Regions from separate parts of the Pseudomonas sp. CCC3.1 genome, predicted to be linked through region 1. Evidence: predicted binding sites of a transcription regulator. Region 1 holds the regulator's gene; the other holds the start of a gene.
The links. The regulator FliA, encoded in region 1, starts transcription of late flagellar genes. The targets are predictions, from matches to a motif close to CTAAAGTTTNNNNNNNNNNNGCCGNTAA.

Region 1 (16,258 bases):
CTGATCGCCGTACAGCCGGTGCTGATCACTTTGTTGATCGCTGCCATCGTGGGGCCCATCGCCCTTGGCGGCTGGTTGTTTGCCGCGGGCAGCCTGGCGCCCAAATTCAGCCGCATGAACCCGGCGGCGGGGATCAAGCGCATGTTCTCGGCCAAGGCCCTGGTTGAACTGCTCAAGGCGCTGGCCAAGTTTTTCATCATCCTGATCGTGGCGTTGCTGGTGTTGAAATCCGACATCGACGACCTGCTGCGCATCGCCCATGAGCCCCTGGAGCTGGCGGTGATCCACAGCCTGCAAGTGGTCGGCTGGAGCGCTTTATGGATGGCCTGCGGCTTGATCCTGATCGCCGCCGTCGACGTGCCCGTGCAGCTCTGGGAAAGCCACAAAAAACTGCTGATGACCAAGCAGGAAATCCGCGACGAACACAAAGACCAGGAAGGTCGACCTGAGGTTAAACAGCGTATTCGTCAGGTGCAGCGCGAAATGTCCCAGCGCCGCATGATGAGCGCCATCCCGGACGCAGACGTCATCATCACCAACCCGACGCATTACGCCGTGGCCCTCAAATACGACCCGGAGAAGGGCGGGGCGCCGATGTTGCTGGCCAAAGGCAGCGACTTTCTGGCGCTGAAGATTCGAGAAATCGGCGCCAAGCACAACATCCTGCTGTTGGAGTCCCCGGCGCTGGCGCGCTCGATCTACCACTCCACCGAGCTTGAACAGGAAATCCCGGCGGGCTTGTACCTGGCCGTGGCGCAGGTATTGGCGTACGTGTATCAGATTCGTCAGCACCAGGCGGGGAAGGGCAAACGGCCTGATCCGCTGAAAGATGTACCGATTCCGCCGGATTTACGGCGCGATGAATAGTGAGGGCCGCGGCCGGACGCATCGACCTGATAAGCGGTAGCTATTGGGTCGTGGACTGTTATTTCTGACAGTAGAGGCTTTTCGTAAACCTGCTTAACTGATGACAGCGAGTGTCATTTTGGTGTGTGCAGGCAACGGAGATGCGCGATGTCTATCGAGTTAACCCTTATTCCCGACGGTTCGGTCAGAACCTGTGCGTTGAGCGATACGCGAGACAGCGCCCATGTTGACCTTGAGGGGTTATTCCCGAAGTTTCCTGCGCTTGACGGTACGTTTGCGATCTTTTGGCTGGATCAGTTGAAGGGCCGCCACATCGTGGGGTTCAGCACTGAGGGCTCAAATTTGCTGGCGGTGATTTCGCTGCCCACAGTGCCGCACAGCTGTGGTCGCGAGCAGTATTACGGGGCAATCATGGAACGCTGCTACAAAGAGCGTGATTCCATTCTGTCGTTTTTGCGCAAATCGTTGAGTTTTGAGGGCATCAATGGGCGCTGCGTGCGCAGTTTCATCCTTTACAAACTGGTGCGCCAGTTGCAGTTGGACAGCGTGCCGGTGTGGGAAGACAATCCCCATACACGTGATCAGCGTTGTGGTGAAATTTTGATAGGTGGGCGCGGGTCAGAACGCTACGAGCCCAATCGCAAGATAGACGTAGTGTTTGGGTCCAGCAGCAGCGCGTGCCTGGTGATTGATTTGGGTGAATGGCGCTGGAATTAGCGTGCAGGCCAGCCAGCCGTGACCCCGGTTTTGATCTGGCATGTGATCTGGTTTTTGATCTGGTTTTTGATCTGGTTTTTTGATCTTGATCTACCCGCCCCTTCGGGAGGCCGAGTGTAGGTTTCGCGTAGTGGGTTGACCGGCATGGATGCCGGGAGAGCTGCGCTGGGCCATGGAAGGCCCGTCGCAGCGTGCCCACGGAGCGGGACCGGAGCGAGGGAACCTGAGCGCAGCGATGGCCGTACGTGGGGGCAAGGACCTTTTGCTTACTTTTGGGGCTGTTTGCCAAAAGTGAGCCGCCGTAAGGGCGGAACCCGTAAAAAGCCTTCATACATCCAACGGATATGTACGTAAACCATTAAAAAGCACTGCCGCTGGCGCGCCAGATCGCAGCCTTCGGCAGCGGCTACACGTCGTTGTTAAAAGTGCCATTGAGTACATAAATGTAGCTGCGCGATGGCTGCGTAGCCGTCGCAAGCAGACTGTCGCCGTCCTTCAATTAAATCGGGTTCTCAGGATTTACCATCGTTCGGCAACGGCTAAGCGGTTCGTGTATGGCCACTTGCCAAAGTTGGAAGGCTTCTTGCAGTGGCAGGCCTCACGGCGCATCTGGCGTCAAAAGTTTGCTAAAGGTTTAGGCATGTCATTGGATCGCTCTCAGTTAATCAACACCGCACGCAACGGTCTGGCCGGTTTGGGTCAGGGGCAGTTAGGCGTGCCGCTGTTGCTGCTGGTGATGCTGGCAATGATGATGCTGCCCATCCCGGCATTCCTGCTGGATGTGTTTTTTACCTTCAACATTGCGCTGTCGATCGTGGTGTTGCTGGTGTGCGTCTACGCGCTGCGGCCCCTTGATTTCGCGGTGTTCCCGACCATCTTGCTGGTCGCGACGCTCATGCGCCTGGCGCTCAACGTGGCTTCAACCCGAGTGGTGATGCTCCACGGTCAAGAGGGCCACGCCGCTGCCGGTAAGGTGATTCAGGCATTCGGTGAGGTGGTGATCGGCGGCAACTACGTGGTCGGTATCGTGGTGTTCGCGATTTTGATGATCATCAACTTTGTGGTGGTGACCAAAGGTGCCGGGCGTATTTCCGAGGTCAGCGCGCGTTTCACCCTTGACGCCATGCCCGGCAAGCAAATGGCAATCGACGCTGACCTTAACGCCGGCTTGATCGATCAAAACCAGGCCAAGCTGCGCCGCCAGGAAGTCGCCCAAGAGGCTGAGTTCTACGGCTCTATGGACGGTGCCAGCAAGTTCGTGCGCGGTGACGCTATCGCCGGTCTGTTGATTCTGTTTATCAACCTGATCGGCGGCATGGCGGTGGGTATTTTCCAGCACGGCATGAGTTTCAGCGAAGCCGGTAAGGTGTACGCCTTGCTGACCATCGGTGACGGTCTGGTGGCGCAATTGCCGTCGCTGCTGTTGTCGACTGCCGCCGCGATCATGGTGACCCGTGCTTCGGGCTCCGAAGACATGGGCAAGCAGATCAATCGTCAGATGTTCGCCTCGCCCAAGGCGCTGGCGGTATCGGCTGGCTTGATGGCCGTGATGGGCATTGTGCCGGGCATGCCGCACTTCTCGTTTCTCAGCCTGGCCGCTGTTGCCGGTGGTGCTGCTTACCTGATGTGGAAAAAACAGAACGTGGTCAAGGTGCAGGCCCTGCAAGAGGTGCAGCGCCAGCAAGAGCTGCTGCCTTCGCCAGCCCGCGCTCAGGAAACCAAAGAGCTGGGTTGGGATGACGTCACGCCCATCGACATGATCGGGCTGGAAGTGGGCTATCGCCTGATCCCGCTGGTGGACCGCAATCAGGGTGGGCAGTTGCTGGCGCGGATTAAGGGTGTGCGTAAAAAGCTGTCCCAGGACTTGGGCTTTCTGATGCCGACCGTGCACATCCGCGACAACCTCGATTTGGCGCCCAGCGCTTACCGCCTGACCCTGATGGGGGTGATTCTGGCCGAGGCCGAGATTTACCCGGACCGCGAGCTGGCGATTAACCCCGGGCAGGTGTTCGGCACCCTTAACGGGATTACCGCCAAAGACCCGGCCTTTGGCCTGGAAGCGGTGTGGATCGAAGTCAGCCAGCGCAGTCAGGCGCAATCGCTGGGCTACACAGTGGTCGATGCCAGTACGGTCGTGGCGACGCACCTGAATCAGATTCTGTACAAGCACTCCCATGAGTTGATTGGCCATGAAGAAGTCCAGCAATTGATGCAGTTGCTGGCCAAGTCTTCACCTAAATTGGCCGAAGAGTTGGTGCCCGGCGTCTTGAGCCTGTCGCAGTTGCTCAAGGTCTTGCAGGCGCTGCTGGCCGAACAGGTGCCGGTACGCGATATACGCAGCATTGCCGAGGCGGTCGCGAACAATGCCCATAAGAGTCAAGATACTGCCGCTTTGGTTGCCGCTGTGCGGGTCGGCTTGTCCCGCGCCATCGTGCAAAGCATTGTCGGCGTTGAGTCTGAGCTGCCTGTGATCACCTTGGAGCCCAGGTTGGAACAAATATTGCTCAATAGTTTGCAGAAGGCAGGTCAAGGTCAGGAAGACGGTGTTTTGCTGGAGCCCAGCATGGCTGAAAAGCTTCAGCGTTCGTTGATCGACGCGGCTCAGCGTCAGGAAATGCAAGGCAATCCAGTGATCCTGCTGGTGGCCGGCCCGGTACGCGCGATGCTTTCGCGGTTTGGCCGTTTGGCGGTGCCGAACCTGCACGTGCTGGCGTACCAGGAAATTCCTGACAACAAGCAAGTGACGATCGTTGCGACAGTTGGCCCTAACGGCTGAGGGTTTGATTTATGCAAGTGAAGCGATTTTTCGCCGCCGACATGCGTCAGGCCATGAAACTCATTCGTGACGAGTTGGGGGCTGATGCCGCCATTATTGGCAATCGCCGGATCGCTGGCGGGGTTGAGCTGACTGCGGCCCTGGACTACAAATTGTCCGCGCTGGCCCCCAGGGTGCCGAACGTTGAACTGGAAGAAGAGCTGCGCAAGACCCAATCGAAGATTGTGTCGGCCCAGGCTGAGTTGAGTTTGCGCGGCGAGGGCGATGCCGAGGCCAGCCGTCAGTTGTTCGCAGGCTTGCCGCTGACTGCCGCCGAACCGTTGATTGAGCCCACGCTGGTTGAGCCTCCGCGCCCGCTGGCCGCGCCTGCGCCGTCGATTGACCAGCGTGCTTTCGACAACATGCGCAATGAGCTCAATGGCCTGCGCGAGTTGCTCGAAGTGCAACTGGGCTCGCTGGCCTGGAACCAGCTGCAAGGCTCAAGGCCCGAACAGGCCAACTTGTGGCGCCGTTTGCAGCGCATCGGATTGTCCGGTCCGTTGTCACGCGATTTGTTGGCGCAAGTGGCCCAGATAGATGAGCCGCGTCAGGCCTGGCGGATGTTGCTGGCGTACCTGGCGCGCATGATTACAACCCCGGAGCTGGAGCCGCTGGAAGAGGGCGGTGTGATCGCGATGGTCGGTCCCGCAGGCATGGGCAAAACCACAACGCTGGCTAAGCTGGCGGCGCGCTATGTACTCAAGTACGGCGCGCAAAATATCGCATTGGTGAGCATGGACAGCTTTCGTATCGGCGCCCAGGAGCAGCTTAAAACCCTGGGGCGCATTCTGAATGTACCGGTGACCCACGTGGCCCCCGGCCAGTCGTTGGGCCAAACCCTTGAGCCGCTGGTGCGCAAGCGCGTGGTGCTGGTTGATACCGCAGGCCTGCAAGCCAGCGACCCGGCATTACGCCTGCAACTCGACAGCCTCGCGGGGCGCGGGATCAAGGCGCGCAACTACCTGGTGCTGGCCACGACCAGCCAGAAACAAGTGCTGGCGGCGGCTTATCTCAGTTACAAGCGCTGCGGGCTGGCGGGTTGCATTCTGACCAAGCTGGATGAAACGGCGAGTCTGGGCGAGGTGTTGAGCCTGGCAATCGGGCACGCGCTGCCGGTGGCGTATCTCACGGACGGTCCACGGATCCCCGACGATCTCCACTTGCCGCGTCGTCACCAATTGGTGAGCCGGGCCGTCAGCGTGCAAATGCAGGAAGAACCCAGCGAAGAAGCCATGGCCGATATGTTCGCTGATATCTACCACAGCCCGCCCAAACGGGTTGGCTGAGGCAGTGATGATTACGTTGCAATGTACCTACATTGATGGTCTGCACGGTGTTGTTCCTGGGGAACACGCAGCAGTCTCTGTAGCCGCGTCTAAGTAAGACAAGGTAAAAAAAGATCATGGGCAGCATGCATCCCGTACAGGTGATCGCAGTGACCGGCGGCAAGGGTGGCGTCGGTAAAACTAACGTGTCAGTCAATTTGTCCATCGCATTGGCCGAAATGGGTCGGCGCGTCATGTTGATGGACGCCGACCTCGGGTTGGCGAATGTCGATGTCCTGCTGGGACTGACCCCCAAATTTACCCTGGCCGATGTGGTCGAGGGGCGTTGTGAGCTGCGTGATGTCTTGCTCCAGGGCCCCGGCGGGATCCGCATCGTGCCAGCAGCTTCGGGCACCCAGAGCATGGTGCACCTGAGCCCCGCGCAACACGCCGGTCTGATTCAGGCCTTCAGCGATCTGAGCGATAACCTGGATGTGCTGGTCATCGACACCGCCGCCGGGATTGGCGAATCGGTGGTGAGTTTTGTGCGCGCCGCCCAGGAAGTGCTGCTCGTGGTGTGCGACGAGCCGACCTCGATCACCGATGCCTATGCCTTGATCAAGCTGCTCAACCGTGACTACGGCATGAACCGCTTCCGGGTTCTGGCGAACATGGCCCAGAGCCCTCAGGAAGGGCGCAACCTGTTCGCCAAACTGACCAAAGTGACTGACCGCTTCCTGGACGTGGCCCTGCAATACGTCGGCGCCGTGCCCTACGACGAATGTGTACGCAAGGCTGTGCAAAAGCAGCGTGCGGTGTACGAAGCCTTCCCGCGTTCCAAGTGTTCGCTGGCGTTCAAGGCCATTGCCCAGAAGGTGGACACCTGGCCGCTGCCGGCTAATCCGCGGGGTCATCTGGAATTTTTTGTCGAGCGCTTGGTACAGCAAGCGGGTGGGGGACGGGTCTAATGACTGCCAGCGGCTATCGCATGTACAGCAAGCCGTCGCGTGACAGCCAATATGAGCTGATTGAGCGCTACGCGCCGCTGGTCAAGCGCATTGCGTATCACCTGCTGGCGCGTTTGCCCGCCAGCGTGCAGGTCGACGACCTGATCCAGGCGGGCATGATCGGCCTGCTTGAAGTGTCGAGCAAATACGACGCCACCAAGGGCGCGAGTTTTGAGACCTACGCGGGTATCCGCATCCGTGGCGCCATGCTCGATGAAGTGCGCAAGGGTGACTGGGCGCCGCGTTCGGTGCACCGCAACACACGCATGGTCAGTGACGCCATTCGGGTAATTGAAGCTAAAACCGGGTGTGACGCTAAAGATCACGAAGTTGCGGCCGAACTTAAGTTAAGTCTTGATGATTATTACGCCATCTTGAACGACACCCTGGGCAGCCGCCTGTTCAGTTTCGACGACCTGTTGCAGGACGGCGAACACGAAGGGCTGCACGAGGATGGCGCCAGTGCTCATCTTGAGCCATCGCGAGACCTGGAGGATGAACGCTTTCAGGCCGCGCTGGCCGAAGCGATCAGCTTGTTGCCGGAGCGCGAACGGCTGGTGCTGGCGCTGTACTACGACGAAGAGCTCAACCTCAAGGAAATCGGTGAGGTGCTGGGGGTGAGCGAGTCGCGCGTCAGCCAGTTGCACAGCCAGTGCGCCGCACGATTGCGAGCGCGTCTGGGGCAGTGGCGAGCGCACTGATCACGTAGTTTCCCTGTAGGAGCGAGCTTGCCTCGCGATCTTTTGATCTTTAAAAGCAAAAGATCGCGAGGCAAGCTCGCTCCTACAGGTAATGAATGCCGAATTGATTGAATGGCGCCTTCAGAGATGAAGTGCGTTTAAGACTGCTTGGAGGTCGAATTGGACAAGAATATGAAAATCCTCATCGTTGATGACTTTTCAACGATGAGGCGGATCATTAAAAACCTGTTGCGTGACCTCGGGTTCACCAACACGGTCGAGGCGGATGACGGCACGACTGCGCTTCCGATCCTCAATCTGGGTCACATCGACTTTTTGGTGACGGACTGGAACATGCCTGGCATGACCGGTATCGAACTGCTGCGCCATGTGCGAGCGGACGAAAAACTCAAGCATTTGCCCGTGCTGATGGTGACTGCCGAAGCCAAGCGTGAGCAGATCATTGAAGCCGCCCAAGCCGGCGTGAACGGCTATGTGGTCAAGCCGTTCACCGCTATCGCACTCAAAGACAAGATCGAAAAGATCTTCGAACGCATCGGTTGAACGGTTCCCTGGGGGGCGCAATGGAGCAGAAAGATTCAACAACGGGCGAGTTTGAGTCGACCCTCAAAAAACATGCTCACGAACTGGTCGAAAGCCTCGAAAAGGGCCAGTTTGGCGACGCCGTGCAATTGATTCATGAGCTCAACCAGACCCGAGATCGCGGCCTGTACCGGGAAGTCGGCAAGCTGACGCGCGAATTACACAGCGCAATAGTCGATTTTCATATTGATCCGACCATGCCGCGCGCCGAAGAAGTGTCGCAGATCACGGATGCCACTGAACGTTTGGCTTATGTTGTAAAGCTGACCGAAGCCGCCGCCAATCGAACCATGGATCTGGTCGAGAACTGTACGCCGCTGGTCAATGGTCTGGGTCAGGAAGCCAAAGCCTTGAGTGCTGACTGGGGGCGCTTCATGCGCCGTGAAGTCGGTGCACAAGAGTTCCGTGAGCTGGCCCATCGGGTTGACAGTTTTTTGACGCGAAGCGAAGCCGAGCAGCAGATTGTCTCCAGTAATCTGACTGACATTCTGCTGGCCCAGGATTACCAGGACCTCACGGGTCAGGTGATCAAGCGCGTCACGCAGTTGGTCACGGACGTTGAGCGCAATTTGCTCAAACTGGTGCTGATGGCCAGTCAGGTAGATCGTTTCGCCGGGATCGAACATGACCGCGATGCGCTGCGTGCTGAAAATAATGCGCAAAAAAACCCGGCTAAGGGTGAAGGTCCGCAGATTCATGCCGATAAGCGTAGTGACGTCGTATCCGGCCAGGATGATGTTGACGATTTGTTGTCCAGTTTAGGTTTCTAGGTCTTGAGTAGGCGTGCGGGCGCAGTTGTCCGGCGCTGAAAGTCCCTACTTCAAGGAGCACGTACATGAGCTTCGGCGCCGATGAAGAAATCCTTCAGGATTTTCTGGTTGAAGCCGGCGAAATTTTAGAGTTGCTGTCCGAACAACTGGTCGAGCTGGAAAGCCGACCGGATGATGCCGACTTGCTCAATGCTATTTTTCGCGGATTTCACACTGTAAAAGGGGGCGCCGGTTTCCTTCAGCTCAATGAGCTGGTCGAGTGCTGCCACATTGCCGAAAACGTCTTCGACATCTTGCGCAAGGGTGAGCGCGGCGTCGACTCGGAGCTGATGGACGTGGTGCTTGAGGCGCTGGACGCGGTCAACGCAATGTTTGCGCAAGTGCGCGAGCGCAGCCCGATCACTGCGGCCACTCCGGCGCTGCTGGCGGCGCTGGCACGACTGGCCGAACCCGCTGCGACCCAGGCGCCAGCTGTACCGGAGCCGGTGGCAGCGGTAGCGGCGGCCACGCCAAGCAACGACATCGTCGACATCACCGACAACGAATTTGAGCTGCTGCTCGACTCGTTGAATGCCGTCAAGGCCGACGCCGCAGAAGGGGCTCAGGCCACTGACGTCGCCTCGCTCAATGACGAAATCAGCGATGCCGAGTTCGAGTCATTGCTCGACCAATTGCATGGCAAGGGGCAGTTCTCCCCGGATGCCGTTTCCCGTGCCACGCCGGGTGTTGCCCCGGCTGAGCCGGTGGCGGCCAGCAATGAAATCACTGACGACGAATTTGAAGCCTTGCTCGATCAGTTGCATGGCAAGGGCTCGTTCAGTGCCGATGCCCTCGACGCCGTTGCAACGGCGCCAGCAGAGGTGGCTGCCGGGCCGACTGAGCTGGCCCCGCAGACCCACCCGGATCACATCAGCGATCACGAATTTGAAGCGTTGCTCGACGAACTGCACGGCAAAGGCAAGTTCTCGGCCCAAAGCCCGGCTGTTGCGGCGGCGATAGCCTCGACGCCAGCGGCGGTTGCCGCGCCAGTCGCGAGTAAGCCCGACGCCAGCGCTGCAGCACCGCGTTCTGCGCCAGCCCGTGCAACGGCTCCTCCCGCGGAAAAACCGACCGCCTCCGAGGCCGAAACCACTGTGCGGGTCGATACCGCACGGCTCGACGAAATCATGAACATGGTGGGTGAGCTGGTGCTGGTGCGTAATCGTCTGGTGCGCCTGGGGCTCAACAGTCACGACGAAGCCATGGCCAAGGCACTGTCAAACCTGGATGTGGTCACCGCCGACTTGCAAACCTCGGTGATGAAGACCCGGATGCAGCCGATCAAAAAAGTCTTCGGTCGCTTCCCGCGTCTGGTTCGCGATTTGGCGCGCCAACTGAAAAAAGAAATCAGCCTGGAACTGGTGGGCGAAGAAACCGACCTCGACAAAAACCTGGTCGAGGCGCTGGCCGATCCGTTGGTGCACTTGGTGCGTAACGCGGTCGACCATGGCTGCGAAACCCCGGAAGAACGTGAAGCCGCTGGCAAGCAGCGTTGCGGGCGAGTGATTCTGTCGGCCGAGCAGGAAGGCGACCATATTCTGCTGTCGATCTCGGATGACGGCAAAGGCATGGACGCCAATGTGCTGCGCGCCATTGCTGTCAAAAAAGGCTTGATGGACAAAGACGCCGCCGACCGCCTGAGCGAGAACGACTGCTACAACCTGATTTTTGCGCCTGGTTTCTCGACCAAAACCGAGATTTCCGACGTGTCTGGCCGTGGCGTGGGCATGGACGTGGTGAAAACCAAAATCGCCCAGCTCAACGGTTCGCTGGCCATTGAGTCGACCCTGGGCAAGGGCTCGAAGATTGTGATCAAGGTGCCGCTGACCCTGGCGATCATGCCGACGCTGATGGTGATGCTGGGCAATCAGGCGTTTGCTTTTCCGCTGGTCAACGTCAACGAAATCTTTCACCTGGACTTGTCGCGTACCAACGTGGTCGATGGCCAGGAAGTGGTGATCGTGCGCGATAAAGCGCTGCCGTTGTTCTACCTCAAGCGTTGGCTGGTGGCTTCGGCGGTACATGAAGAACAGCGCGAAGGGCATGTGGTGATTCTGTCGGTGGGCACCCAGCGCATCGGCTTTGTGGTTGATCAACTGGTTGGCCAGGAAGAAGTGGTCATCAAACCGTTGGGCAAAATGCTTCAGGGCACGCCTGGCATGTCAGGCGCCACCATTACCGGTGACGGTCGTATTGCCTTGATCCTGGATGTGCCGAGCATGCTCAAGCACTACGCCTCTCGGCGTATTTGATTCTGGTTGCGCGGGGCGCTGGTGCCCCAAGCCGCCTAACGGAGTGTTTATGGTAGTCAAGGTCCTGGTGGTGGACGATTCTGGTTTTTTCCGCCGCCGTGTCTCGGAAATTCTGTCCGCTGACCCGACGATTCAGGTGATCGGCACCGCCACCAATGGCAAGGAAGCCATTGATCAGGCGCTGCTGCTCAAGCCTGACGTCATCACCATGGACTACGAAATGCCGTTGATGGACGGCATCACCGCTGTGCGCCACATCATGCAGCGCTGTCCGACGCCGGTGTTGATGTTTTCTTCGCTGACCCACGAAGGCGCCCGGGTAACACTCGATGCGCTGGACGCTGGGGCCGTGGACTTCCTGCCGAAAAACTTCGAAGACATCTCGCGCAACCCCGACAAAGTCAAACAAATGCTGTGCGAAAAAGTACACAGCATTTCGCGCAGCAATCGTCGCGTGCCCAGCTACAACGCGCCGACGCCAGTGCCTGTTCCAGCACCTGCGCCGGTCAGTCGTCCGGCGCTCGGTGGTTTTGCGGCGCCAGCTCCCGCGCCAGCGCCTGTGCGGATCCCACCGATTGCCAGCCGCGCGGCACCGGCGCCAGTCGCCCATTCACCCGCGCCTAAACGAAAGCCCTACAAGCTGCTGGCCATTGGCACCTCGACGGGCGGCCCGGTGGCGTTGCAGCGGGTACTGACCCAATTGCCGGGTAACTTTCCGGCGCCTATCGTGCTGGTGCAGCACATGCCAGCGGCGTTCACCAAAGCGTTTGCCGAGCGTCTGGACAAACTGTGCCGCATCAGCGTCAAAGAGGCTGAAGACGGTGACACCTTGCGTCCAGGTCTGGCGTTGCTGGCCCCTGGCGGCAAGCAAATGATGATCGACGGCCGAGGCACGGTCAGGATCCTGCCAGGCGATGAGCGTTTGAACTACAAGCCGTGTGTCGATATCACCTTCGGCTCTGCGGCCAAGTCTTATGGTGACAAAGTTTTGGCGGTGGTTTTGACGGGCATGGGCGCGGACGGCCGCGAGGGCGCGCGTCTGCTCAAACAGGGCGGCAGTCAGGTGTGGGCGCAAGATGAAGCGAGCTGTGTGATTTACGGCATGCCGATGGCCATTGTTAAAGCCGGTCTGGCGGACGCGGTATACAGCCTCGACGACATGGGTCGGCATCTGATCGAGGCCTGCCATTAATGGACGTCCTCAGCCTGATCGGAATCATCATGGCCTTTGTCGCGATTATTGGCGGCAACTATCTGGAAGGCGGGCATTTTGGCGCCCTGGCTAACGGTCCGGCAGCGCTGATCGTACTCGGCGGGACTATCGGCGCGGCTTTGTTGCAGTCCCCCATGAGCGCCTTCAAGCGGGCCATACAGACCGTGGGCTGGATTCTGTTTCCGCCGCATATCGACATGGCTGGCGGCGTCGACCGGGTCGTCAACTGGAGCCTCACGGCGCGCAAGGAAGGCTTGCTCGGGCTTGAAGGCGTGGCCGACGCCGAGCCCGACAGTTATGCGCGCAAAGGCTTGCAGTTGCTGGTCGACGGGGTTGAGCCCGAGGCCATTCGCAGCGTGCTGGAGGTCGATTACATGACCCAGGAAAGCCGCGACATCGAAGCGGCCAAAGTCTTTGAATGCATGGGCGGCTATGCGCCCACCATCGGCATCATTGGTGCCGTCATGGGCTTGATTCATGTGATGGGCAACCTGGCAGACCCGACCCAGTTGGGCAGCGGGATTGCCGTGGCCTTTGTCGCAACCATTTACGGGGTGGCCAGTGCCAACCTGGTGTTGCTGCCGGTTGCCAGCAAGCTCAAGGGCATTGCCACGCGGCAATCGCTGTACCGCGAAATGCTGCTCGAAGGCATCCTCTCCATTGCCGAAGGCGAGAACCCGCGGGCCATCGAACTCAAGCTTCAAGGGTTTACGGGATAACCATGAGCCGTCGTCGTCGCGCTGTCGAAGAGCACGTCAATCACGAACGCTGGCTGGTGTCCTACGCGGACTTCATCACCTTGCTGTTTGCTTTTTTTGTGGTCATGTACTCGATTTCGTCGATCAATGAAGGCAAATACAAGGTGGTTTCCCAGGCGCTGGTCGGGGTGTTCAACGACAGCGAGCGCAGCATCAAGCCCATTCCGATAGGCGAAGAACGGCCGCTGACCAGCAAGCCTGCCGAGCCGCTGATCAAAGACAGTGAACAGACGGATGCCGGCCTGGGACAGATTCCGGATGACCCGCTTAAAGCCATTGCCAATGACATTACCCAAAGCTTTGGCGATTTGATTGCCTCCCACCAGATGACCGTGAGCGGCAACGAGTTGTGGGTCGAGATCGAACTCAATTCCAGCCTGCTGTTCGGCAGTGGCGATGCGATGCCCAGCGATCTGGCGTTCAGCATCATCGACAAGGTGGCGGCGATCCTGAAGCCTTTTGACAACCCGATTCATGTCGAAGGGTTTACGGATAATTTGCCGATCCGCACGGTGCAATATCCCACCAACTGGGAGCTGTCCTCGGCGCGTTCGGCCAGCATTGTGCGCATGATGGCGATGCAAGGTGTGAACCCTGCACGCATGGCGTCGGTGGGGTACGGCGAGTTTCAGCCGGTGGCCAATAACGCCACGCCCGAGGGGCGTGCGCTTAACCGTCGAGTGGTGCTGGTGGTGTCCCGCAATCTGGAAGTACGCCGCAGTCTGACGGGCAGCGGTACCGCCAAGGCAACACCGGATGCGGCCCTGAAGCGGGCTGGCACACAAACTGCACCGCCGCATACAACGCCGCTGGTTCGTGGGAATGGTGTCAATTCCCCGTCACCGTCCCTATAAGTGCATGTCAATTCTCGGCCGGCACAGTACAGCCGGGAGGAACAACTGAATGAGAGTCTGGGCAGTAGCTAATCAAAAAGGTGGAGTCGGCAAGACCACCACATCCATCGCACTGGCCGGTTTGCTGGCTGAGGCGGGCAAGCGCGTGGTCGTGGTCGATCTCGACCCGCACGGTTCCATGACCAGTTATTTCGGTTATGACCCGGACGCCCTTGAACACAGTAATTACGACCTGTTTTTGCACAAGGGCCAGGTACCGGAAGGCCTGACCGCGCAACTGCTGTTGCCCACCAGCAACGAGCAGATTGCCTTGTTGCCGGCCAGCACTGCGCTGGCCACCCTGGAGCGCCAATCGCCGGGGCAAAGCGGTTTGGGGCTGGTGATCGCCCGTGCCTTGGCCCAACTGTGGCAAGACTACGACTACGCGATCATCGACAGTCCGCCCTTGCTGGGTGTGCTGATGGTCAATGCATTGGCGGCCAGTCAGCAGTTGGTGATCCCGGTGCAAACCGAACACCTGGCGCTGATGGGGCTGGAGCGCATGGTCAATACCCTGGCGATGATCAACCGCTCGCGCCAGCAGGCGTTGCCGTTCTGCATCGTGCCGACCTTGTTCGATCGCCGTACCCAAGCCTCAATGAGCACCTTGCGGGTGTTGCGTGACTCGCACCCCGAAACGCTGTGGCAAGGCTTTATTCCGGTCGACACGCGTTTGCGTGATGCGAGCCGGGCAGGGCTGACACCTTCGCAGTTCGACACCAAAAGCCGTGGCACGATTGCGTACCGCGCCTTGCTCAAACATATGTTGACCCAGCAACTTTCACCGCAGGCGGTGTGAGATGGGCGGGCATCCAAGTACCTGTGTTGAGCGGCCGAGAACCCTGACTGGTTTTTGTCGCCTCAGCGTTGAGTGGGGCACTTTATGAAGCAACCGGTCGCGCTGTCCACGAGCCCGCAAGTGGCGTTGCAGTCTTACCTGGACACCTTGCTGTTTGATGCCACGGCAGAGGTACTGGATGAAGTCCCGCTGGCTGAGCCCGAGTCTGAAGCGCTGGAGGATTTCGCCGCTGCCGTGCTCGAAGAGCAGGTGCGTGATGCCCGCGCAGCTCCGGTAGAACTGGCGGTGCCACTGGCACTGTCAGCGGTGATCCCGACTGCCGAGTTATGGGTGCCGCCTCGGGTTGAAGCACATCATGCGAGCGCGTCGGGTACACGTTTGCCGGTTCGGGATGACGGGCGCCCTGCGTGGGCGAGCGAACCGTTCGAGTGCTTATTGTTCGACGTTGCCGGGCTGACACTGGCTGTGCCGCTGGTGTGCCTGGGCTCGATTTACTCGCTCGAAGGCCGTGAATTGACCCCGTTGTTTGGCCAGCCAGAATGGTTTTTGGGCATTCTGCCAAGCCAGAGCGGCAAGCTCAACGTACTCGACACGGCCCGTTGGGTGATGCCTGACCGCTACCGCGACGATTTTCGCGAAGGGCTGCAATACGTCATTTCGGTCCAGGGTTATGAGTGGGGGCTGGCAGTGCATCAGGTCAGCCGCTCGTTACGGCTGGACCCTAACCAGATCAAATGGCGCTCCCATCGCGGGCAACGTCCTTGGCTCGCGGGCACTGTGATCGAGCACATGTGTGCCTTGCTGGACGTCGCCGAATTGGCGGAATTGATCGCCAGTGGTGGCGCCAGACACATCGCAGCCCATCAAGCAGACACATAAGCGACCGGCCTTGAGCGCGGTCAGACAGCACACACCGTTATGGTTTTTAGTCAGGGGTTTGGGGAATGAAACAATCAGCCGCACAGGGTTCCGAAGATCCGATCCTGCAATGGGTCACCTTCAAGCTGGACAACGAGACCTACGGCATCAACGTGATGCAAGTGCAGGAAGTGCTGCGCTACACCGAAATTGCCCCGGTGCCGGGTGCGCCCGCCTATGTGCTGGGCATCATCAACCTGCGCGGCAACGTGGTAACGGTCATCGACACCCGTCAGCGTTTTGGCTTGAACCCTGCCGACATCAGCGATAATTCGCGCATCGTCATCATCGAAGCCGACAAGCAAGTGGTCGGAATTCTGGTCGACAGCGTGGCGGAAGTGGTTTACCTGCGTCAGTCTGAAATCGAAACGGCCCCCAACGTGGGCAACGACGAGTCGGCCAAGTTTATCCAGGGCGTCTGCAACAAGAACGGCGAACTGCTGATTCTGGTTGAGCTGGACAAAATGATGACCGAAGAAGAATGGTCGGACCTGGAGAACATCTGATTGATCCTTGAGGTGGCGGTAATCGTCCTGGGGCTGCTGTGGGCAGCCAGTCTGTATGCGTTCGTCACTTACGTGCGCAAACAGCGCGTGGCAGCGGCGCAGCAGGCCGTGGCCGATGCACAGCGCGATCGCCGCCTCAAAGAACTCAGCCGCCGC
Region 2 (16,258 bases), 2.9 Mb from region 1:
AACCCCACAAATGCAGACCGTTGCGCTCCACTTCAATCGGCAGCGCCTGCTCCAGAAACGCCGGGCCGCACACCGCCGCCACGCGTCGAGCGCGGGCAGTGTCGTCACGGGCTTCGTGCAGATTGAGAATGCTTTTGCCGTTGTGGCGCAGATTGAAGGCCACATCAAAACGCGCCAGCGCCAAACGCTTGATCACTTCTTGCAGGTGATCGAATTCGGTTTTTTCGGTTTTGAGGAATTTGCGCCGCGCCGGGGTGTTGAAAAACAGGTCACGGACTTCAACCGAGGTGCCGACCGGGTGCGCGGCGGGCTGAACCCGGGGCGCCATGTCGCGGCCTTCGGTTTCGACCTGCCAGGCCTGGTCGGCATCACGAGTGCGCGACGTCAGGGTGAGGCGGGCCACCGAACTGATGGAGGCCAAGGCCTCCCCGCGAAAGCCCAGGCTCATCACCCGTTCAAGGTCTTCAAGGTCACGGATTTTGCTGGTGGCGTGACGCGCCAGCGCCAGCGGCAAGTCGTCGCTGGAAATACCGCTGCCATCGTCACGCACCCGCAGCAGCTTGATCCCGGCCTGCTCCACGTCCACATCAATGCGCTTGGCGCCCGAGTCGAGGCTGTTTTCCAGCAACTCCTTGATCACCGAGGCCGGGCGCTCAACCACCTCGCCCGCCGCAATCTGGTTAGCCAGACGCGGGCTGAGCAGTTCAATGCGAGCGCTGCTGCTTAAAAGCTCTTCACTCATTGCTTGGACGCCAAGTCGGTGGCCGGAATGTTCAGGTTTTGGCCAACTTTTAACTCATCGGTTCTCAAGTTGTTGCTGGAACGCAGCGACGCCACGCCCACTTGATAGCGCACCGCAATCATCGCCAGGGTTTCACCAGGGCGCACGGTGTGCTCGCGGGTGCCTTGGGCGATCTTGCCGGTGTCACGCAGCCAGGCAATGTACGTGCCCGGTGGCGGGTTTTGCTGGAAGAACTGACGCACGCCGCTGCTGATCGAACGCGCCAGCGCTTGCTGGTGACTGCTCGACGCCAGCTTGGACGCTTCGTTGGAGTTTGAGATAAACCCGGTTTCGACGAGGATCGACGGAATATCTGGCGACTTGAGCACCATAAACCCGGCTTGCTCAACACGTTGTTTGTGCAGCGGGGTCACCCGGCCAATGTTGCTCAGTACTTTCTGCCCAACATTGAGGCTGGACGTCAGCGAGGCAGTCATCGACAAGTCGAGCAACACGCCCGCCAGCATCCGGTCCTTGTCATCGAGGCTCACGTTGCCCGCACCGCCGATCAAGTCAGAACGGTTTTCGCTGTCAGCCAACCAGCGTGCGGTTTCAGAGGTCGCGCCGCGTTCAGACAACGCAAACACCGACGCACCAAAGGCCGCCTTGGAAGGCGCGGCGTCGGCGTGAATCGACACAAACAGGTCGGCGCCCTTCTTGCGGGCGATTTCAGTACGGCCACGCAGCGGAATAAAGTAGTCGCCGGTACGGGTCAACTCTGCTCTAAACCCCTTCATGCCATTGATCTGGCGTTGCAACTCTCGGGCAATCGCCAGCACCACGTCTTTTTCGTGCTGACCACCCGAACCGGAAGCACCCGGGTCTTCACCACCATGGCCGGGGTCAATCATCACAATAATGTCGCGCTTGCCACTCGGCGCAGGCGGCAGCTTGATTTCGGGCTGCGCAGGCGTTACCGGAACCACAGGCACCTTGGCCACATTGGTGGCGGGCAAGCTTGGGGCAATGTCGGCCCCCTGATCGAACAGGTCGACCACCAGACGGTTGCCGTACTGGGCATTGGGCGCCAGTACAAAACTCTTGGGCGTGACCGGTTTTTTGAGGTCGATCACCACCCGCAAATCGGTCGGCGTGCGTTGCGCCGAGCGCATGCTGGTAATCGGCGTGTTGGCCGTGGCCACGTTCAACGGCCCGGCCAGGGTCGCGCCATTGATATCAATCACCAGACGATCAGGCGAGGTCAGCGTGAACACGCTGTGTTGCACCGGGCCCGTCAGGTCAAACACCAGCCGTGTGTTGTCTGGGGCACGCCACAAACGCACGCTTTTCACTTGTGTCGCTGCCACGGCATTCACCGCCATGACACTCAGCAACAGACCTACGGCGACACTGACCAACGCGCGAAAGCGCATACCAAACCCCATCATTATTTGAATTCCAATGCCAACGCTTTACACCAAGCCTCGCCACGCGAGCCTTGTGCCGACACCTTCAGCGAGCGCCCGGCGTTGTGCGGGCTAATGGTAATGGTCAGGTCAGGCTTTGGCAAAAAGCCTGCACCTTTATCGGGCCACTCGATGAGGCATAAAGCTTTACCGTCGAAATAATCGCGAATGCCCATGTATTCCAGCTCTTCAGGGTCGACCAAGCGATACAAATCAAAATGGAACGCCCTGATGTCACCAATCTCGTAAGGCTCCACCAATGTAAATGTAGGACTTTTTACAGCCCCCACATGCCCAAGGCCGCGAATAATGCCCCGCGACAGGGTGGTTTTACCCGCCCCGAGGTCTCCTTCAAGAAAAATCACGCCATGCCCTTGGGTGATATGAGCCAACTGCTTGCCAAAGGCGACCATGGCCTCTTCATCAGCCAGTTGCAGTACTAATTCAGACACGGTGCTTGCTCCTCCAACAACTGACGAATGGCTGGTATCAAATCACTGGCCGCCAGCCCACGGCCCAATTGCCCTTGTTGCTCTCCGGCACGGGCATGCACCCACACCGCCAGGCACGCGGCTTCAAATGCCGTCATGCCCTGCGCCAACAGCGCCCCGACCACACCGGCCAGCACATCCCCCAAACCGGCCGTGGCCATGGCCGGGTGCCCGTGTGTGCACAGCGCCAATTCGCCCTCCAGCCCGGCAATCAACGTGCCAGCCCCCTTAAGGACGCATACTGCTGAGTATTTTTTAACCAGCGCCCGAGCCGCCGCCGGGCGATCGGCCTGCACCTGTTCAGTGCTAAGACCCAGCAAACGCGCGGCTTCGCCAGGGTGCGGCGTGAGCACGCAGCCTGCTGGCAGCGAAAAGTCAGCGTTGGACAACAGATTTAGCGCATCGGCATCCCACACTTGAGGCATTTTTGCTTGAGCCGCCGCCGATAACAGACTGCGCCCCCACGCCGCCTGCCCCAACCCCGGCCCCACCACGACCACCGAGGCTTGCGCCAAGGCGCCCATCAACTGGTTGGCCGACAGCACGCCCAAGGTCATCACCTCAGGCAGCCGGGCCAAGGCCGCAGGCACATGCTCTGGCCGGGTCGCCAGCGACACGAGGCCCGCGCCACAGCGCAGCGCGCTCTGGGCACTGAGGGTAATGGCGCCGCCAAAACCCCGGTCGCCGCCAATCAGCAGCACATGCCCGAACTGGCCCTTGTGCGCGCTTGGCGCACGCGCAGGCAGTCGCGCCAAAGTGTCTGCGCGCAGTGGCTGGGGTTCAGGAAACAGGTGTTTGGTCTGCGGCATGCGTGTCGGGCTCCGATGTCTGGCAGAATTATACGCATCTCAGCTCCGGTTTCTCTTGCCTCATGCCTGCTATTACTGCCGACCTCCCCGCGCTTGCTCAGTCCATCAAGGAATGGGGCCGTGAGCTGGGCTTTCAACAAGTCGCCATTGCTGGCCTTGATTTGGGGGAACACGAACACCATCTGGAGCGCTGGCTGGCCGCTGGCTATCACGGCGACATGGAGTACATGGCCGCCCATGGCAGCAAACGCTCACACCCCGAAGAACTGGTGCCCGGCACGTTGCGCGTGGTGTCGTTGCGCATGGACTACCTGCCCGGCGATACCCACATGGCGCAATTGCTGGCCCAACCCGAGAAAGCCTACGTGTCGCGCTACGCCTTGGGCCGCGACTACCACAAGCTGATCCGCAAGCGCGTACAGCAACTGGCCGACCGCATTCAAAAAGACATCGGCCCATTCGGCTTTCGCGCTTTTGTCGACAGCGCCCCGGTGCTGGAAAAAGCCATCGCGCAAAAAGCCGGATTAGGCTGGATCGGCAAAAACACCCTGGTGCTCAATCGCAAAGCGGGCAGTTACTTCTTCTTGAGCGAATTGTTTGTGGATTTGCCGCTGCCAGTGGATGAACCTCACGAAACGGAACATTGCGGGCGCTGCACCGCGTGCCTGGACATTTGCCCGACCAACGCGTTTGTCGGGCCGTATGTGCTGGATGCGAGGCGCTGCATTTCGTACCTGACCATTGAGCTTAAAACCGCGATCCCCGAAGAATTGCGCCCGCTGATTGGCAATCGGGTATTTGGCTGCGACGACTGCCAGATCGTCTGCCCCTGGAACCGCTTCGCCCGCACCACCGCCGAGGGCGATTTCAAGCCCCGGCACAACCTGGACAACGCCGGCTTGGCCGAGCTGTTTATGTGGGACGAAGACACGTTTTTAAGCAGCACCGAAGGCTCGCCTCTGCGACGGGCGGGCTACGAACGCTGGCTGCGCAACCTGGCGGTGGGCTTGGGCAATGCGCCCTCAACGATTCCCGTGCTGGAAGCGCTGAACGCACGGCGTGATTACCCGTCCGAGTTGGTGCAGGAGCATGTGGAGTGGGCGCTTAAGCAGCACGAACAACGCACATAAGGCCCACTCCCACAAGGATGTGGTTGTAATTCCCACACAATTCGCAACGCCTGTACCGGCTTCATCCCTTTCATTCGCAGGACCTTTCCTAGAGAATCCTCACCGCCTTGTGGCGCTGGAACTGCGCGGATAGTCTCGCTGAGTCACTGATTTCAGTGGCCGGTTTTGACAGACCGTCTGATCTCGCATGACCACTACTGTGTTATGGCGGCCATGTGCGGGGCATCTTCGGGTGCGCCGAGTTCGCGAGACTCCTCGGTCTGTCAACCCGCACATAGCTGCCACCCTTTCCGATTGACAGCGGATTGGCGACAGCTCCAACGCTTGGAGTTTCGCGCATGAATAAGATCGTCCCCGACCCACCCCTCGACACCTTCCAAACAAGCCCCCATTACTGCACGCGGCTGTTCACCATCAACCCCGGCATTCCCGCACGGGACGCACTGATGCAGGTGTCTTTGCTGTTAAAAAGCGCGGAACTGAACGCCGACGAGATCAGCGCCCACCTCTCAGGCCTTGAAGCCGAGCAGCTCTGGAGTGTGATTCACGGCATGGAGATGGCCCGCGGCCTGGGGGATTCGCTGCTGGCCGATTAATGCTCGTCGTTGTACACGAACTTGGGCATTTCCCAGTTAAAGCGAATCGCCAACAGGCGCAGCAGCAGCCCGCCGAACAAGGTGACGAAAATCGCCTGTTCGTTGGGCATGTTCAGGTAGGTGCACAGCAGAAAGCACCACGCGGCGGCAAATGACACGCTGGCGTAGAGTTCGCGACGAAAAATCAGCGGGATGTCGTTGCAGAAGATGTCACGCAGGATGCCGCCAAAGACCCCGGTAATCACCCCACTCACCGACGCCACCAGCATGCCTTGGCCCATTTCCAGTGCCGTCATGCAGCCAATCAGGGTAAACGCCACCAGCCCCAGCGCATCGAGCACCAAAAACAGCGAACGCAAATGGCGCATCAGGGGTGCAATGAAAATCGTCAATAAGGCGGCAAACGTGGTGAGCACCAGATACTCCGGGTGTTTGACCCACGTCAGCGGGTAATGCCCCAACAGCACATCGCGCACCGAACCCCCGCCGAGCGCAGTGACGCAGGCAATCAGCACCACACCAAACCAGTCCATGCCCCGACGCCCGGCAGACAGCGCGCCAGTCATGGCTTCGGCAGTAATGGCAACTAAATAGAGCATCAGCAACATGGCGGCGATCCTTGCAATGAGGCGCGCAGTCTACTCAGTTGCTGAGAGCACCAAAAGGGGGCGTGTTTTTTGTAGCCGCTGCCGCAGGCTGCGGCTACAGGGGCAGGTGTTTAGAATTTGATGAAGTGTTTGCGGTAATGCTGCAACTCAGCAATCGACTCACGAATATCGTCCAGCGCCAGGTGCGTGCCTTTTTTTACCAGGCTATCGCGCACTTCGGGCGCCCAGCGCGCTACCAGTTCTTTGAGGGTCGACACATCGAGGTTGCGGTAGTGGAAGTAGCTTTCGAGGGCCTTCATGTGGGTGTACAGAAAACGCCGGTCCTGGCAGATGCTGTTACCACAGATCGGCGATTTGCCTTTGGGTACCCATTGCTCAAGGAAGGCGATGGTCTGCGCTTCGGCTTCGGCCATGCTGGTGGTGCTGTCTTTGACGCGCTGGGTCAGGCCGCTGCCGCCGTGAGTCCGGGTGTTCCATTCGTCCATGCGGGCGAGCACGTCGTCGCTGTGGTGGATGGCGATGACCGGGCCTTCGGCCAAGGTGTTGAGGTTGCTGTCGGTGACGATGGTGGCCATTTCGATAATGACGTCGTTGTCCGGGTCAAGGCCGGTCATTTCCAGGTCGATCCAGATCAGGTTCTGCGCGTTGTTCATAAAGGCCTCCAGAGCTTAGTCGCGCAGTTTAGCTTAGGCGCACGGCCCTCGTGCTAAACTCGCCAGCGTTTTACCCTCCTTATCGTTTTATCAACACGGAACACCCATGGCCAAACGCCAGCTCAATCGTCGCCAAAACTGGCGCATCGAAAAGATCCAGGGCGAGCGCGCTGCCCGCGCTGCCAAACGTGAATCCAGTGCTGTCGAAGCGCTTGAAGGCGGCGACTTAGGCCCCGAGCAACTCGGCCTGGTGATCGCGCACTTTGGTGTGCAGGTCGAAGTCGAAGCCCAGGAAGGCGAGCTGAAAGGCCAGATGTTCCGTTGCCACTTGCGCGCCAACCTGCCCGCACTGGTAACCGGCGACACGGTGGTGTGGCGCGCGGGCAATCAGGGCATCGGCGTTATCGTCGCCCAGTTGCCGCGTAAAACCGAACTGTGCCGCCCCGACAGCCGTGGCCAGCTCAAGCCAGTCGCCGCCAACGTCGACATGATCGTGATTGTGTTCGCGCCGATGCCCGAGCCGCACGCCAACCTGATCGACCGTTATCTGGTCGCCGCCGAGCACGCCGGGATTCGTCCACTGTTGCTGCTCAACAAAGCAGATTTGATCGACGATCAAAACGCCCCCGCGCTGAATGCGTTGCTGGGTGTTTATCGTCAGTTGGGCTACCCAGTGCTCGAAGTGTCCGCGCATCACGGCGATGGCATGCAGCAGTTGCAAGCGCAGCTGGACGGCCGCATCAGCGTGTTTGTGGGTCAGTCGGGCGTGGGCAAGTCATCGCTGGTGAACAGCTTGCTGCCTGAGGTCAACCTGCGGGTGGGGCCGCTGTCGGAGATTTCCGGTCAGGGCACGCACACCACGACGACTGCGCGCTTATTCCACTTCCCAGGCGGCGGCGAGTTGATCGACTCCCCGGGTATTCGCGAGTTTGGCTTGGGCCACGTGAGCCGGGCTGATGTGGAAGCGGGCTTTATCGAGTTCAACGACTTGATCGGCCACTGCCGTTTCCGCGACTGCAAACACGACCGCGAGCCGGGCTGCGCGTTGTTGATGGCTCTGGAAGATGGCCGCGTGCAGCAACAGCGCATGAACAGCTATCGCTCGATCATTGCCAGCTTGCCGGAAAGCACCTACTAGAACCTCACCCTGCCCTCCCCAATCCTGTAGGAGCGAGCTTGTCTCGCGCTCTTTTGATGTTGCAGATCAAAAGATCGCGAGACAAGCTCGCTCCTACACAGAGGGGTTATTGCTTGGCTGGAATTCTGTCGTCAAACAAGTTCAGCTTCTGCCGTTCTTCGTGCATCGGTGGCGGCTGTTGGTCGGCTGGCAATTTGATCGGGTCAGCCAGCGCCTTGGGCAGTTCTTGTGCCTTGACCGGCTCAGGCCCCTGCTCTCCCTCAATCGCTTGCTGGGCCTTTTTGGTCAGTACCACGATGTCGATCCGGCGATTGACCGGGTTGGTCGGGCGGGCTTTGTCGAACAGCACCGATGACGCGTAGCCCACTACCCGCGCCACTTGGTTATCGGGGTAGCTGCCCGCCACCAGCGCTCGCCGCGCGGCATTGGCGCGGTTGGCTGAGAGTTCCCAGTTGCCATAGTCACCCGTGCCTGCATACGGCATGGCGTCGGTGTGGCCGCTGATGCTGATTTTGTTCGGCACCGCTTTAATGGTATCGGCCAAGGCCAGCAAAATATCTTCGAAATAGGACTTGAGGCGCGCACTGCCCACATCGAACATCGGGCGGTTTTCGGCATCCATGATCTGGATGCGCAAACCATCAGGCGTGATTTCGAACAGCAGTTGATCCTTGAATTTTTGCAGCTGCGGATTTTCTTCGACCTTGTTTTGCAGTTCTTGCAGCAACAGCTCCAGGCGTTCTTTTTCAACCTGCTCGGCCATGCTTTGAATCTGATCCGCATCGACTTTGATTTTGTCGGGCTGAGGTTGCAGCTTCTCATCCGGGTTGAGGGTGTTGTCCGGCGCCAGCGCGGGCGTACCGCCCAGGTCGATGATGTACGGCGTGCCGCTTTCCGTGAAGCCGATCGGGTCTTTGAAATAGCCGCCAATGGCGATTTTTTGTTCCGGGGTGGCCGCGGTCATCAGCCACAACACCAGAAAGAACGCCATCATCGCCGTCGCGAAGTCAGCAAAAGCGATTTTCCAGGCGCCGCCGTGATGGCCTGCGGCATAGCGCTTGACGCGCTTGATGATGATCGGCTGATTGTTTTCCATAGATCAGCGACCGCGAACCACTTGCTCCAGCTCGGAGAAGCTCGGTCGATGCTTGGGATAGAGCACTTTGCGACCAAATTCGACCGCCAGCGACGGCGGCATGCCTGAGGCCGAGGCCACAAGCGATGCTTTGATCGACTCGTAGACGTTGAGTTCTTCTTTGGCATCGTGGGCCAACGAGGTCGCCAAAGGACCAAAGAAACCATACGCCGCCAAAATACCGAAGAAGGTCCCCACCAGCGCCGCCCCCACGTGCATGCCGATGGCCGCCTGATCGCCTTCCCCCAACGAGGCCATGGTCACCACGATGCCGAGCACCGCGGCCACAATGCCGAAACCCGGCATGCCGTCGGCGATCCCGGTGATGGCATGTGAAGGGTGTTCGAGTTCTTCTTTGAGGTTGAACAGTTCCATGTCGAACAGCCCCTCAAGCTCATGGGGCGCCATGTTGCCCGACGACATGATGCGCAGGTAATCGCAGATAAACGCGGTCATGCGCTCGTCTTTCAAAACGGTCGGGTATTTGGCGAAAATCGGGCTGGCAGCCGCGTCTTCGATGTCGGCCTCAATGGCCATCATGCCTTCGCGGCGGCTCTTGTTGAGGATCTCGTACACCAGCCCCAACACTTCCAGGTAGAAGGTGTGGGTGAAACGCGAACCGAACATGCTCAGTGATTTTTTGATCACGTGCATCGTCATGTAGCCGGGGTTGGCCTGCAGAAAGGCGCCAAAGGCCGCACCGCCAATGATCATGACCTCGAAAGGCTGAATCAGCGCACCGATCTTGCCGTGGGAAAGCACATAGCCGCCGAGAACACTCGCGAATACGACGATGATGCCGATAATTTTAGCCATAGGTAATAAGGTACTTAGTGAGTCGGGTTCGGGGCATATTCCAGCGTAGCTAAAACTCTTTCACTTCTTATCGGCATGTCTGCGCCAGACTATAGCCGTTGAAGCAGAAAAACCATTTTCTGCATCACCCGCGTCAGATCATTTGCGCAAGAAAACCCAAGAAGTTGCAGACGCTGTCATGAACCGCGACATCAACAACTTGTGCGATGAACTGGGCGGTGCAATATTCATTTCCACTTACATTGATGATGACCGCGCGCCCATCATGGCCACTGAAAAGACTGTACAGCCCTCCACCCTGGATGCGTGGGTCACCCACCTCGACGCGGTTGCCTTGCCGATCCCGCAGCAAAGTCATGCGCGGGTGTGCAAAACCATCAGCGACAGTCGCCGCTCGTTGCGCGAAATGGCCGAAGTCATGCAAGACAGTCCGGCGCTCGCCCTGAGCCTGATCCGTGAAGCCAATCAACACGCGCAAAGCAGCCTCAGTGAGCCTGCCGAAAGTCTTGAGGTGGCCATTAATCGCCTCGGTTTAAAGCGCACCCAAGAATTGCTTGAACAGATGCCGGTGCTGCCCGCCGAAGACATCCCCGTGGCATTGCGACAAGTCCAGCTCATCAGCCAGCATGCCGCGCAACAAGGCATCGGCCTGTTTGGCAACCGCCTCGCACGATTGTGGCCAGAAGTGTACTGGGGCAGTTTGTTGTTCTTCTCGCCGCTGTGGCCGATGGCTATGAGCCACCCCAAACAGCTTGAAGAATGGGAAGCCCGGGTGATTCAAAAGGGTGAGTGCGCCCGCAAGGTTGAGCACGCGCTGTTTGGCGTGCGCCTGTTTGAAATCTGTCGAGCCCTGGCCGAGTTGTGGCGGCTGCCCGAATGGGTGATGCAAGGGTACGCGGTGATCACGGATGACAAGCGCACGCTGATCAACGTGCTGCACATCGCCCGCGACATTCAACACCCGCTGCTCCAGCAGCAACATCTGGATGCCGACCCGGCACTGCGCCGCTGGCTGAGCCACCCCGCCAACAGTCTGTTGCTGGCCAATGGCCTGGCACTGTCGGCCCAGCAGGGCTGGGACTCGCCGCATCACCTGCGCTGGCAGTACCTGAGCAGCCTGTATTTGCAGTTGCCGCTGCATGAAGTGCAGCAACAGGTGCACCAGAATGCCGCGAGCAGTGCCCGCTATCACTCGATGCCCGACCTCTGGCACCCGGCGCTCTCGCTGCTCATGCCCTGGGACGCGCGACGCGCAAACACCCATGGCCAGCCTGCCCCGCCACCTTCGGCGCAAGCACTGCAAGCGTGGCGCAAATTCTGCGGCCAGCTGCTCGAAGAGCCGAGTGCCTTTGCTAACCCGATGCACCTCACCCTCTGCGCGCGTGAAGCGCTGCAGGCGTGCGGCATGCGTCGGATCATCCTGCTGATGGCCGATAAAACGTCGAGCATCCTGCGCCCGTTTCAACTCGTGGGCGTGCCAAAAACAGCGTTCGACATGACCTTGAATGTCAGCGACAGTACGGCCTTGCTACGCTTGATGACGAAACCAGCGCAAGTACGCCTGACACCCGAAAACAACGCCGTGATTTCGGCGGCCTTGCCCGATAACCTGCGCAGCCTGTTCCCCGGCGAACACCTGCTGCTACGCTCGCTGGGCAGTAATGGCCGCGTGGTCATGCTGATACTGGCCGACCAGGACGGCGGGCCGTTCTCGGAAACCAGCGTGCAAGCGTTTGGTAAAACCGCGCAATGTATCGAGAAAGCGCTAAACACCTTTACTGCCCGCGGGCGCTAACGCTTGCGCTACAATTCGCCCCTTTTTTTGCTCTGGAGAACACATGCCTGACTTCTCTGGCTTGCCGTTAGTCATTGAACCCTGCGACCTGCGCACGCGACTCGATGCACCCAACCTGATCCTGGTCGACCTGACCAGCGTTGCGCGCTACGAAACCGGGCATATCGCGGGCGCTCATTTTGTCGACCCCAAACGCACGCAACTGGGCCAGCCTCCAGCGCCGGGTTTGCTGCCGACCCAGGCCGCACTCGAAGCGCTGTTTGGCGAGTTGGGACACAACCCCAAAGCTGTGTACGTGGTGTATGACGACGAAGGTGGCGGCTGGGCCGGGCGTTTTATCTGGTTACTGGATGTGATCGGGCACTCTGCCTATCACTATCTGGACGGCGGCATTCATGCCTGGATTGGCGAAAAGTATGACGTCACTCAAGATGTTCCATCTGCTGCTACTGGCCCGGTTACATTGACCTTGCACGACGAGCCCACCGCGACCCGCGAGTACCTGCAAAGCCGCCTGGGCGCCGCAGATCTCGCAATCTGGGATGCGCGCAGCGAAGCCGAATACCGTGGCGAAAAAGTACTGGCGGCCAAGGGCGGACACATCCCCGGCGCCACGCATTTTGAATGGACCGCAGGCATGGATAAATCCCGCAACCTGCGCATCCGCACCGACATGGCCCACGTCCTCAAGGACCTTGGGATCACGCCGGACAAAGAAGTGATTACCCACTGCCAGACTCACCACCGCTCTGGCTTTACTTATCTGGTCGCCAAAGCGCTCGGTTATCCGCGCGTGAAAGGCTATGCCGGTTCTTGGGGCGAATGGGGCAACCACCCCGACACGCCCGTCGAACTGCCTGTAAAAAACTAAGGATTTTGCATGAAAAAGCGTTTGTTTCTCCTGAGTCAGTACCTGTTGCCGCATCACCTGCTGTCACGTCTGGCCGGCTGTATTGCTGAATGCCGCGTGCGCTGGTTTAAAAATGCATTCACCACCTGGTTCGCCAAGCGCTACCAAGTGGACATGTCTCAGGCACTGGTTGAGGACGTGACCGCATACGAGCACTTCAACGCCTTCTTCACCCGCGCCTTGAAAGACGGCGCTCGCCCGCTGGACCCAACCCCGGGTGCCATCCTGAGCCCGGCCGATGGCGCGATCAGCCAATTGGGCCCGATTGAACACGGCCGTGTGTTCCAGGCCAAAGGCCACAGCTACAGCGTGCTGGAACTGGTGGGCGGCGATGCCGCCGTGGCGTCGCAGTTCATGGGCGGCGAATTTGCCACCATTTACCTGTCGCCCAAGGACTACCACCGCGTGCACATGCCACTAGCCGGCACTCTGCGCGAAATGATCTATGTGCCGGGCCGTCTGTTCTCGGTTAACCAAACCACCGCCGAAAACGTGCCGGAGCTGTTTGCCCGCAACGAACGTGCTGTGTGTATTTTTGATACCGAACGCGGCCCGATGGCCGTGGTACTGGTTGGCGCCATGATCGTGGCATCGATTGAGACGGTGTTTGCCGGTCTGGTCACCCCGCCTAAGCGCGAGCTGAAAACCTTCCGTTACGACGAAGCGGCCCGTGCGCCGATCCATTTGGAGAAAGGTGCCGAGTTGGGTCGTTTCAAACTGGGTTCGACGGCCATCGTGTTGTTTGGCCCGGAACAAGTGAAGTGGGCTGAAACGCTGGCGGCAGGTACGCCCGTGATGATGGGCGAGAAGATCGGCGAATAACACTTCAGACCGTGTAGGAGCGAGCTTGCCTCGCGATCTTTTAAACCATCAAAAGATCGCGAGACGAGCTCGCTCCTACAGGGGATGCGTCAACGCTTAACCCTGGCTGTTGCGGTCGCGCTGACCCAGCAGGTACAGCACGCCGTCCAGACCCAAGGTTGTGATCGCATGCTTAGCCGACTTTTTAACCAGCGGCTTGGCGCGGAACGCCACACCCAAACCGGCAATGGCCAGCATCGGCAAGTCATTGGCGCCGTCACCGACCGCAATGGTCTGCTCCAGGCTCAAACCTTCCTTGTGCGCCAGCTCAGTCAGCAAGTCTGCCTTGCGCTGTGCATCAACAATCGGCTCAACCGCCACGCCCGTCACTTTGCCATCCACCACTTCCAGCTCGTTGGCGAAGACATAGTCGATGCCCAGCTTGGCCTGCAATTGCTTGGCGAAGTAGGTAAAACCGCCTGACAGGATCGCGGTTTTGTAGCCCAGACGCTTGAGTTCGGCAAACAACACCTCTGCCCCCTCGGTCAGGCGCAACGACGCACCGATGGAATCCAGCACGCCCACATCCAGACCTTTCAGCAGCGCCAAGCGCTCTTTGAAGCTGGCCTTGAAGTCCAGCTCACCCGCCATCGAACGCTCGGTGATAGCCGACACTTGATCGCCCACGCCAGCGGCCTTGGCCAGTTCGTCGATGACTTCGGCTTCGATCAGCGTGGAGTCCATGTCGAACACCGCCAGACGGCGATTGCGGCGGAACAGGGTGTCTTCTTGCAAAGCGATGTCGACCTGGAGTTCTTGCGCCAAGTCAAAGAACGCTGCACGCAGGGCGTCGATGTCGGCCAGTTCGCCGACCACGCGCAACTCAATGCAGCTTTTGCTCAACTGCGTAGGCGCGTCCAGCGGGACACGGCCTGACAGACGATCGGTCTGCTCAATGTTCAGCCCGTGCTGGCTGATCACCGAGGTCACGCGCTGCAACTCAAGGGCGGTCACCTGACGGCTCATCAACGTCACGACATGGCGCTTCTGGCTTTGCTCGCTGACCCAACGCTGGTAGTGATCTTCGGTAATCGGGTCAAAACGCAGTTGCAGCCCCTCATTAGCGATCAGCGGCTGGAGGTCTTTAAGCACGGCGGACACTTGCTCGGCTTCGGGAATATTCACCAGAAAACCCAACGACAAAACGCCATGGATGACGGCCTGACCGATGTCGAGAATATTCACACCATTGCTGGCCAGCACGCCGGTGATGGCCGCAGTGAGACCCGGACGGTCTTCACCGGTGATGTTTATCAGGACGATTTCGCGCAAGGCACACCCCCATTCGCTAAAAAAAACGCATTCTACCCACTTTCAGTGACCATCGGGCATCGCCAAGGCTTTGCCGCCTCAGGGCTGCTCGCTATACTGCGCACCAACTTAACGGACTAAGAGCCGCGCTCAGTGAACCGGCCATCGCCTGTAAAAACCGATAACTTCTTCCTGCTGATCTTCCGGGCCCTTCGCGACAGACGCGTTCCGATTGCTCTGCGTATTGCCAGCCACAACGTGATCCTAGTCGCCTTGGCGTTGGTCATTTACGCCGTGGTGATGGGCTTGCAGTTCAAACAGGCCATGCACGAGCAAGCCGATGCGCTGGGCCAGAGCCTGACCACACAAACAGCCACGTCGGCGACCGAGTTGCTGGTGTCCAACGACATCCTCAGCCTCAACGTGCTGCTCAACAACCTGACCAAAAACCCGCTGGTGGCGCACGCTGCTATTTATAGCGTCGATAACCGCATCCTCGCCGAAGCCGGCCAACGCCCAAAAAGCAGCCTGCTGGGCGAAACCGAAGGCGTGTATCAGACCAAAATTACCTTTCAGGATGTAACGGCCGGGCACTTGCGCATCAGCCTGGACATGAACCAGTTCGAGCAGCCGATGACCATCAGCTTGCAGAGCATGGGCATTTTGAGCGCTATTTTGCTGGCATTGGCGCTGGCACTGAGCTTGCGTTTGGGCAGGAACATTACGACACCTTTATTGCAGTTGCGTGTCTGGCTGCGTGAACCCGACCCGTACACCCCGGCCATCAATCGCCAGGATGAAATCGGTGATCTGGCCCGTCAGCTGCACACCCGCCTGGCCCCACCGGCGCCTGAGCCGGAACCCGAGCCAGAACCGGATTACGACGACGAAGAAGAAGCCGAAGAAGACGAACCGGCCTTCGAAGTACGCAACCTGCGTGATCCAGGCTTTGATGAAGCCCCCGCCGTGCCAGCGCCCAAAGCGGCACCGCGCCAAGTGATCAGCACCGAAGAAGACGAGAGCGACGACGAAGACCCGTTCGCTGACTTGCGCGACACCACCCCAACGGCGGTCGCGCCTGCTGCGCTGGTCAAAGCCCAACCGAGCAAACCTGCTGCGCCGCAACCGAGTGCGGTGCTGGCCGTGCAACTGGGCGCTCAAGAGCAACTGCGTCGCTTGCCACGCGCCCGCTTGATGGAACTGCTGGAGCGTTATCGCGACTGCCTGAACCAGGCGGCGTCGCTGTACCAAAGCGAGCTGCACACCTTGAACGATGGCAGCACGCTGATGCTGTTCCATAGCGAAGACAGCGGCGACGACTACCTGACCAACGCTATTTGCTGCGGCGAGTTGTTACGCGCCTTGGGCCATGCCTTGCAGATCGAAGTCGCGGACAGCGGCATCACCTTGCAACTGCAATTGGGCCTGGTGCTGGGTGAGGGGCTGAGCGGCATCAGCCAGATCGACCTGCTGCTGACTGAAACGGCACAAGACGCCTTGGCGCTGTCGCAACACAGCCGCAACCTGCTGCTGGTGGAACGCAAAATCAGCGACGACGCGTTGATCCGTCAACGCGCCCGTATTCGCCCGATTGCCAGCCCCGAAGGCGCCTGCTGCGTTGAGCGATTGATGGAGCCCTACCCGTCCATGCTCGAACGCCAACTGGCACGCATGCATGAGAATCGCGGGTAAAGCCATCCGGAACTTCCTGTGGGAGCGGGCTTGCCCGCGATTGCAACACCTCGGTGAGTCAGATGTACCGAGGCGACTGAATCGCGAGCAAGCCCGCTCCCACAGAGAGGTTGATGCGCCGTTTGCAAGAGCCAAAAAAAATCCCGCACAGGTGCGGGATTTTTTGTGTTTGGCAACAGCCTCAGA

Region 2: the regulator FliA is predicted to act here: its motif matches at 9,631-9,658, upstream of motA (flagellar motor stator protein MotA).

What each region holds. Positions count from the first base shown of each region.
Region 1 is NZ_CP133778.1:1,848,710-1,864,967, forward strand. Features, by position in the region: gene flhB (flagellar biosynthesis protein FlhB) at 1-867, shown strand, start outside; gene RHM56_RS08360 (hypothetical protein) at 1,015-1,584, shown strand; gene flhA (flagellar biosynthesis protein FlhA) at 2,231-4,360, shown strand; gene flhF (flagellar biosynthesis protein FlhF) at 4,372-5,685, shown strand; gene fleN (flagellar synthesis regulator FleN) at 5,802-6,632, shown strand; gene fliA (RNA polymerase sigma factor FliA) at 6,632-7,372, shown strand; gene RHM56_RS08385 (chemotaxis response regulator CheY) at 7,544-7,915, shown strand; gene RHM56_RS08390 (protein phosphatase CheZ) at 7,936-8,724, shown strand; gene RHM56_RS08395 (chemotaxis protein CheA) at 8,790-11,015, shown strand; gene RHM56_RS08400 (chemotaxis response regulator protein-glutamate methylesterase) at 11,065-12,207, shown strand; gene RHM56_RS08405 (flagellar motor protein) at 12,207-12,947, shown strand; gene motD (flagellar motor protein MotD) at 12,950-13,840, shown strand; gene RHM56_RS08415 (ParA family protein) at 13,890-14,678, shown strand; gene RHM56_RS08420 (CheW domain-containing protein) at 14,763-15,557, shown strand; gene RHM56_RS08425 (chemotaxis protein CheW) at 15,623-16,102, shown strand; gene RHM56_RS08430 (DUF2802 domain-containing protein) at 16,103-16,258, shown strand, end outside.
Region 2 is NZ_CP133778.1:4,731,574-4,747,831, forward strand. Features, by position in the region: gene mutL (DNA mismatch repair endonuclease MutL) at 1-742, opposite strand, end outside; gene RHM56_RS20680 (N-acetylmuramoyl-L-alanine amidase) at 739-2,166, opposite strand; gene tsaE (tRNA (adenosine(37)-N6)-threonylcarbamoyltransferase complex ATPase subunit type 1 TsaE) at 2,169-2,639, opposite strand; gene RHM56_RS20690 (NAD(P)H-hydrate dehydratase) at 2,627-3,487, opposite strand; gene queG (tRNA epoxyqueuosine(34) reductase QueG) at 3,550-4,617, shown strand; gene RHM56_RS20700 (DUF3077 domain-containing protein) at 4,956-5,213, shown strand; gene RHM56_RS20705 (trimeric intracellular cation channel family protein) at 5,210-5,821, opposite strand; gene orn (oligoribonuclease) at 5,932-6,474, opposite strand; gene rsgA (small ribosomal subunit biogenesis GTPase RsgA) at 6,581-7,612, shown strand; gene motB (flagellar motor protein MotB) at 7,719-8,708, opposite strand; gene motA (flagellar motor stator protein MotA) at 8,712-9,563, opposite strand; gene RHM56_RS20730 (HDOD domain-containing protein) at 9,829-11,358, shown strand; gene RHM56_RS20735 (rhodanese-like domain-containing protein) at 11,402-12,229, shown strand; gene asd (archaetidylserine decarboxylase) at 12,239-13,090, shown strand; gene serB (phosphoserine phosphatase SerB) at 13,187-14,401, opposite strand; gene RHM56_RS20750 (AhpA/YtjB family protein) at 14,534-16,072, shown strand; gene RHM56_RS20755 (PqiC family protein) at 16,254-16,258, opposite strand, start outside.